DNA from 2 places in the Micromonospora sp. NPDC049891 genome. Region 1 is predicted to be linked to the other one. Evidence: predicted binding sites of a transcription regulator. Region 1 holds the regulator's gene; the other holds the start of a gene.

Region 1 (3,553 bases):
GTCTTCGTCGGCGGCGGCACCCCCACCCTGCTGCCCGCCGACGACCTGGCCCGGATCCTCGACGCGATCGACCGGACCTGGGGGCTGGCCGCCGACGCGGAGGTGACCACCGAGGCCAACCCGGAGTCGGTGACGACCACCTCGCTGAAGGAGCTGCGCGCGGCCGGGTACACCCGGATCTCACTGGGCATGCAGTCGGCCGCGCCCGGGGTGCTCGCCGTGCTCGACCGCCGGCACAGCGCCGGCCGGGCCACCGCCGCCGCGCTGGAGGCCCGCGACGCCGGGTTCGAGCACGTCAACCTCGACCTGATCTACGGGACGCCGGGGGAGCGGGCCGAGGACTTCGCCGCCTCGTTGGACCAGGTGGTGGCCGCGGGCGTGGACCACGTCAGCGCGTACGCCCTGATCGTCGAGGACGGCACCCGGCTGGCCACCCGGATGCGCCGGGGCGAGTTGCCGTACCCGGACGAGGACGTGGCCGCCGACCGGTACCTGGCCGCCGAGTCCGCCCTCGACGCGGCCGGTTTCTCCTGGTACGAGGTCTCCAACTGGGCCCGCACGCCGCAGGCGCGCTGCCGGCACAACCTGCTCTACTGGACCGGCGGGGACTGGTGGGGCCTCGGGCCGGGGGCGCACAGCCACGTCGGCGGAGTGCGCTGGTGGAACGTCAAGCATCCCGGGGCGTACGCGAAACGCCTCGCCACCGGGGAGTCACCCGGGCAGGCCCGGGAGGTGCTCACCGGCGACGAGGCGCACATGGAGGAGGTCATGCTCCGGTTGCGGCTGGCCGCCGGCCTGCCGCTGAACGTGCTGACCGACGCCGGGCGAGCCGGCGCGGCGCGGGCACTGGCCGAGGGCCTGCTCGCTGAGCCCGCCCACGCCGCCGGCCGCGCCGTGCTCACCCTGCGCGGCCGGCTGCTCGCCGACGCCGTGGTCCGCGACCTGCTTCCCTGATCCCCGTCACCAGGCGGCCCGACCGGTCAGCGCTTCACGAACGAGTAGCTCATCGGATACTGGTAGAGCACCCCTTCGTTGGCCTTGACCCCGCCGATGATGCCGAAGATCACCGGCACGATCCCCGCGATGATCGGCGCGAAGAACAGGATGCCGCAGGTGATCGTGGCGAGCACCCAGCTCAGCACGCCGACAATGGCCCAGGTGAGCTGGAAGTTCAGCGCGGCCACCGAGTGTGCCCGGGCGATCGGGGACTGCTGCCCCCGGGTCATCATCGCGATCAGCGGCGCCACCCAGCCGAAGAGCCCGCCGCCGACGACCACGCCGAGCGGGCCACCGAAGTGGGCGATCAGGACCCAGGTCTTGTCCTCGTTGTTGGCGTAGCCGCCACCCGGTGCGCCGTAACCGCCGGTCGGGTAGCCGACACCGGGGGCTCCCGGCGGCGGCGGGTAGCCGCCGGGCGGGTACCCGCCGGGTGGGGGATAGCCGGCCGGCGGCGGCTGGTCGCCGGTGGGGGGTGGATAGCCGCCGGGCGGGGGATAGTCGCTCTGGCCAGGCGAGCCGGACAGTGGTGTCGTGGGTTCGTCGCCGGAGTCCGGGGGACGAGGTGGTTCAGTCATGGGGGTCACGGTAGGTGTCACCGGCAACGGCGCACCAGAGCGACACCGGCGAGTGTCAACCCGCCGATCGGTTCGATGATGGACGTGCTGACTTGATCATCGCGTCGACGGGGACCCCGACGTAGACTGGCACTCGCTACAGTCGAGTGCCAGAGTGTTCCTGCGGTGGCTGTGACGCTGAGGGCTGACCTGCGACAGGAGGTGGGAATGATGGGTCTGGACGACCGCAAGCTCGCCGTGCTCCGGGCGATCGTCGAGGACTACGTCGCCACCCAGGAGCCGGTCGGCAGCAAGTCGCTCGTCGAGCGACACCAGCTGGGTGTCTCACCGGCCACGGTCCGTAACGACATGGCCGTGCTGGAGGAGGAGGGCTACATCCGCCAACCGCACACCAGCGCGGGGCGGGTGCCCACCGATCGTGGCTACCGACTCTTCGTCGACCGGCTGAGCCGGGTCAAGCCGCTCAGCCCGGCCGAACGCCGGGCGATCGAGCGCTTCCTGGCCGGCGCCGTCGACCTCGACGACGTGGTGCACCGCACGGTGCGGCTGCTGGCGCAGCTGACCCGTCAGGTCGCCGTCGTGCAGTACCCGAGCCTGGCCCGGTCCCGGGTGCGTCACCTGGAACTGGTGCCGATCTCCACCACCCGGCTGATGCTCGTGATGATCGCCGACACCGGCCGGGTCGAGCAGCGGCTTGTCGAGCTGCCCGCACCGGTCCTCGCCGACGACGTCCTGGACCTGCGCCGGTTGGTCAACGAGAAACTCGTCGGAGTCCGCCTGTCGGAGACCCCGCCGCTGGTGCAGGCCCTGATCGACGACTGTGCGCCGCACCTGCGCCCGGCCATGACGACCCTGTCCACCGTGCTGCTGGAGACCCTCGTCGAACGGCACGAGGAACGGCTCGCCCTGGCCGGCACCGCGAACCTCGCCCGGGGCGGCCTGCTCGACTTCCAGGGCTCGTTGCGCCCCATCCTCGAAGCTCTTGAGGAGGAGGTCGTGCTGCTCAAGCTCATCGGTGAGGTGGAGCCGAGCACCCTGCGGGTACGCATCGGCGACGAGAACGAGTACGACAACCTGCGGGCGGCTTCCGTGGTCAGCACCGGGTACGGCCCGGGCGCGACCATCGTCGGGGGGATGGGCGTGCTGGGACCGACCCGGATGGACTACCCCGGAACCATCGCCACGGTGAGGGCCGTGGCACGCTACGTGGGCGAGCTGCTGGCCCAGAACTGACAAGTCAGGGCCGACGGCAGGCTGCCGCCGCCGAACGGCGTAACTCGAGACGAACACGAGGACACGGAACGCAGTGGCCAGGGACTACTACGGCATTCTCGGCGTGAGCAAGGGTGCCTCCGATGACGAGATCAAGCGCGCCTACCGCAAGCTGGCGCGCCAGTTCCATCCGGACGTGAACCCGGACCCGGAGGCACAGGAGAAGTTCAAGGACATCAACGCCGCGTACGAGGTCCTCTCGGACGATCGGAAACGGCAGATCGTCGACCTGGGCGGGGACCCGCTGGCACCGGGCGGGGGTGGGCCCGGCGGTCCGGGCGGCCCCGGCGGGGCCGGACCCTTCGTCGGCTTCCAGGACATCATGGACGCGTTCTTTGGCGGCGCCACCGGCGCCGGACGAGGCCCGCGACCGCGTACCCGCCCCGGTGCCGACGCGATCCTGCGCCTGGAACTGGACCTTCAGGAGACCGCCTTCGGCGTCGAGGCGCCGATCACCGTCGACACGGCGGTGCTCTGCACCACCTGCTCCGGTGCCGGCACCGCCGCCGGCACCCACCTGGCCACCTGCGAGGCGTGTGGCGGTCGGGGCGAGGTGCAGTCGGTGCAGCGCACCTTCCTCGGCCAGGTGGTCTCCGCCCGGCCGTGCACGGTCTGCCAGGGTTACGGCACCACCATCCCGCACCCCTGCCCGACCTGCGCCGGTGACGGCCGGGTGCGCACCCGTCGGTCGCTGACCGTCAAGATCC
Region 2 (3,553 bases), on a different contig from region 1:
GCAGGTCTCGCCCGGGGGTTATCCGACCGCGCCTGAACTGCTATCTTGCGGCTTCATGCACGGTCATTCACCCGGGGCGGCGGCTCCGCTCCCGCCATCGTCGACGGCTCGGTGGCGGGGCATGGCCCTGCTGATCCTGCTGGGCGTACCGGCCCTCGTCGTGGCGCTGTGCTGCGGGGTGGTGCACGTGGTCACCAGGTCCGCCACCGACGACCCGTTCAGCCACCGCGGCGGCGTCACCGGACCGCCCTGACCCGAGCGCACGACGTCGAGGGAATCCGGACGGGCGTGTCATTCGGGCAGCGCGGGCGTCCGGGTCGAACCTGTCCTCTCCCGTACGGCAGGTCGTTTGGCCGCAGTTGAAAGGGCAAATAGCAGATAGATCCCGATAATGCCATTCGCCCGCCTCGGCGCTCGGCGCACCCTACCGTTTCGGTAGAGGAGGCAGCGATGACCATGGACGACGATCAGACCCGGGACGCCCCACCGGCCACCTGGGCCACGGTCCACGGACTCCCCGGCCAACTGCCGGTCGACCGGCTCGACTATGGCGACGCCGAGCAGTTGGCCGAGATGACCGGTGCGAGCGAACCACCGGAGGAGCCACTCATCCTGGTGGACGAGCCGGTGCAACATCGCCCACCGTACGACCGGGCACGGAAGCGACGGAATCAGCGACCACTGCCGACATAGCGGGCCAGCGGTAACCGCCGACACAGGGCCGACGACAAGTGCCGACATGACGGAAGGGGGCGGACCGCTGACGCGGCCCGCCCCCTTCCGGCGTTGGAGCTGGACTCAGAAGTCCATGTCCCCGCCACCCGGGCCAGCCGGGGCGGCCGGGGTCTTCTCCGGCTTGTCCGCCACGACGGCCTCGGTGGTGAGGAACAGCGCGGCGATCGACGAGGCGTTCTGCAGCGCCGAACGGGTCACCTTGGCCGGGTCGATGATGCCCGCGGCCAGCAGGTCGACGTACTCACCGGTCGCGGCGTTGAGGCCGTGACCCGCGTCGAGGTTACGGACCCGCTCCACCACGACGCCGCCCTCAAGGCCGGCGTTCACGGCGATCTGCCGCAGCGGGGCGTCCAGCGCGATCTTGACGATCTGCGCGCCGGTCGCCTCGTCGCCGGCCAGGTCGAGCTTGTCGAAGGCGGTCTTGCCGGCCTGAACCAGCGCGACACCACCACCCGGGACGATGCCCTCCTCGACGGCGGCCTTGGCGTTACGGACCGCGTCCTCGATGCGGTGCTTGCGCTCCTTCAGCTCGACCTCGGTGGCCGCGCCGACCTTGATCACCGCAACGCCACCGGCCAGCTTGGCCAGCCGCTCCTGCAGCTTCTCCCGGTCGTAGTCGGAGTCGCTCTTGTCGATCTCGGCCCGGATCTGGTTGACCCGGCCCTGGATCTGCTCGGCGTCGCCGGCACCGTCGACGATGGTGGTCTCGTCCTTGGTCACCACGACCTTGCGGGCGCGGCCCAGCATGTCGAGGCTGACGGCGTCCAGCTTGAGGCCGACCTCCTCGCTGATGACCTGGCCACCGGTGAGGATCGCGATGTCGGTGAGCATGGCCTTACGGCGGTCACCGAAGCCCGGCGCCTTGACGGCGACCGACTTGAAGGTGCCGCGGACCTTGTTGACCACCAGCGTGGCCAGGGCCTCGCCCTCCAGGTCCTCGGCGATGATCAGCAGCGGCTTGCCGCCCTGCATGACCTTCTCCAGGATCGGGAGCAGGTCCTTGACCGACGAGATCTTGCTGTTCGCGATCAGGATGTACGGGTCGTCGAAGACGGCCTCCATACGCTCCGGGTCGGTCATGAAGTAGGCCGAGATGTAGCCCTTGTCGAAGCGCATGCCCTCGGTGAGCTCCAGCTCCAGCCCGAAGGTGTTGCTCTCCTCGACGGTGATGACGCCTTCCTTGCCGACCTTGTCCATCGCCTCGGCGATGATCTCACCGACGCTGGTGTCACCAGCGGAGATGGAGGCGGTGGAGGCGATCTGCTCCTTGGTCTCGACGTCCTTGGCGAGCTTCAGCAGCTCCTCCGAGACGTTGGCGACCGCAGCCTCGATGCCCCGCTTCAGGGCCATCGGGTTGGCACCGGCGGCCACGTTGCGCAGGCCCTCGCGAACGAGTGCCTGGGCCAGGACGGTCGCCGTCGTCGTGCCGTCACCGGCGACGTCGTCGGTCTTCTTGGCGACCTCCTTGACCAGCTCGGCGCCGATCTTCTCGTACGGGTCCTCGAGCTCGATCTCCTTGGCGATGCTCACACCATCGTTGGTGATGGTGGGGGCACCCCACTTCTTCTCGAGCACGACGTTGCGGCCCTTGGGGCCGAGGGTCACCTTCACGGCGTCGGCGAGCTGGTTCATGCCCCGCTCGAGGCCGCGGCGCGCCTCTTCGTCGAACGCGATCATCTTGGCCATACGGCGTTGTCCTCCTGGACACTCACGGGCCACCCGAGTGTGTGCCCCGGATGGGCCGTCTGGTGTACGCACCTTGGGACGTCGCCACCTGGCGACGGCGACGTCTCCTCGGCCGGGCCGGATAGCCCGCGACGACCGGCCACGTGCCCCACCCGTGGTTATGTCACGGGCACGACCGCGGCCCCACCGTCCCGACCAACTGGCACTCACGCCATGCGAGTGCCAATGACTTGTTTAGCACTCTCCCCTGCCGAGTGCAAGCACGATGGCCCGGGTCAGCCGAGTTCGGCCGCCAGTTGCGCGCCGTTCACCGGACCCTCGTGCGCCCGCTGCTCGGCGTAGGTGACAACGAGCCCGACCAGTTGCGCGAGGTACGCCGGCAGCGCCAGCACCGCGACCACCGCGATGGTCAGCACCACACCCACCGCCGTACCCGGCGAGTCCAGCGGAGTGGCACCGAACGGCAGGATCGCCAGCGACTCGATCAGGCTCGCGACCAGCGAGACACCGATCACGGCGGCGCCCACCAGTGCCACCCGGCCGAGCAGCAGCCCCAGCCGGTCACGCAGCATCCGATGCGACCGGCTCAGTGGGTCGTGCCGCTCGAAGAGATAGACCGGGCCGGCCATGGCGAACGCGAACCCCGCGTACACGCCGGGCAGGAAGCACAGACAGAACCCGAAGGTGACGATCAGGGTGATGAGCAGGGTCCAGCCCCAGAGTCCGAGTGCCCGGCGCGTCCCGTAGCGCAGGGCGGCACCGAGACCGACCGGCTGGCCGGCCGCCTGCCGGGCGATCACCCAGGTGCCGGCGGCCCAGCCGACACACTGCACCAGACCGAGCAGCAGGCTTCCGCTGATCAGCACCGACAGCAGCGTCGCGAGATCCGTCCAGAAGTTCGCCGGCAGCGCGGCGGAGTCGCTCGCGAGTTGGGTATCCCAACGGGCCGAGGGGTCCACGGCCAGCACCAGCACCGACAGCACCGCGGCCGGCACCACCTGGGTGAGCACGAGGATCGGCAGCAGCTGTCGCCAACCCCGGCGGGCGGCGCCCACGCAGCGGGCGAACCAGGCACCGAGCCCGGCCCCGGGTGGGGTGACCAGGGCATCGGAGGGGTCGAGACCATAGCCGG

Evidence for each region. The regulator HrcA, encoded in region 1, represses chaperone genes, less so after heat shock. The targets are predictions, from matches to a motif close to GGTTNGCACNCTCNNNNNGAGNGTGCNAACC.
Region 2: groL (chaperonin GroEL) is a predicted target of HrcA. The motif match lies at 2,619-2,649, and genes of this name have one in related genera.

Annotation. Positions count from the first base shown of each region.
Region 1 is NZ_JBFAML010000007.1:213,555-217,107, reverse strand. It holds gene hemW (radical SAM family heme chaperone HemW) at 1-954, shown strand, start outside; gene AB0I71_RS12325 (DUF4870 domain-containing protein) at 981-1,574, opposite strand; gene hrcA (heat-inducible transcriptional repressor HrcA) at 1,785-2,807, shown strand; gene dnaJ (molecular chaperone DnaJ) at 2,881-3,553, shown strand, end outside.
Region 2 is NZ_JBFAML010000008.1:84,297-87,849, reverse strand. It holds gene AB0I71_RS12945 (hypothetical protein) at 122-253, shown strand; gene AB0I71_RS12940 (hypothetical protein) at 457-693, shown strand; gene groL (chaperonin GroEL) at 799-2,421, opposite strand; gene AB0I71_RS12930 (hypothetical protein) at 2,697-3,553, opposite strand, start outside.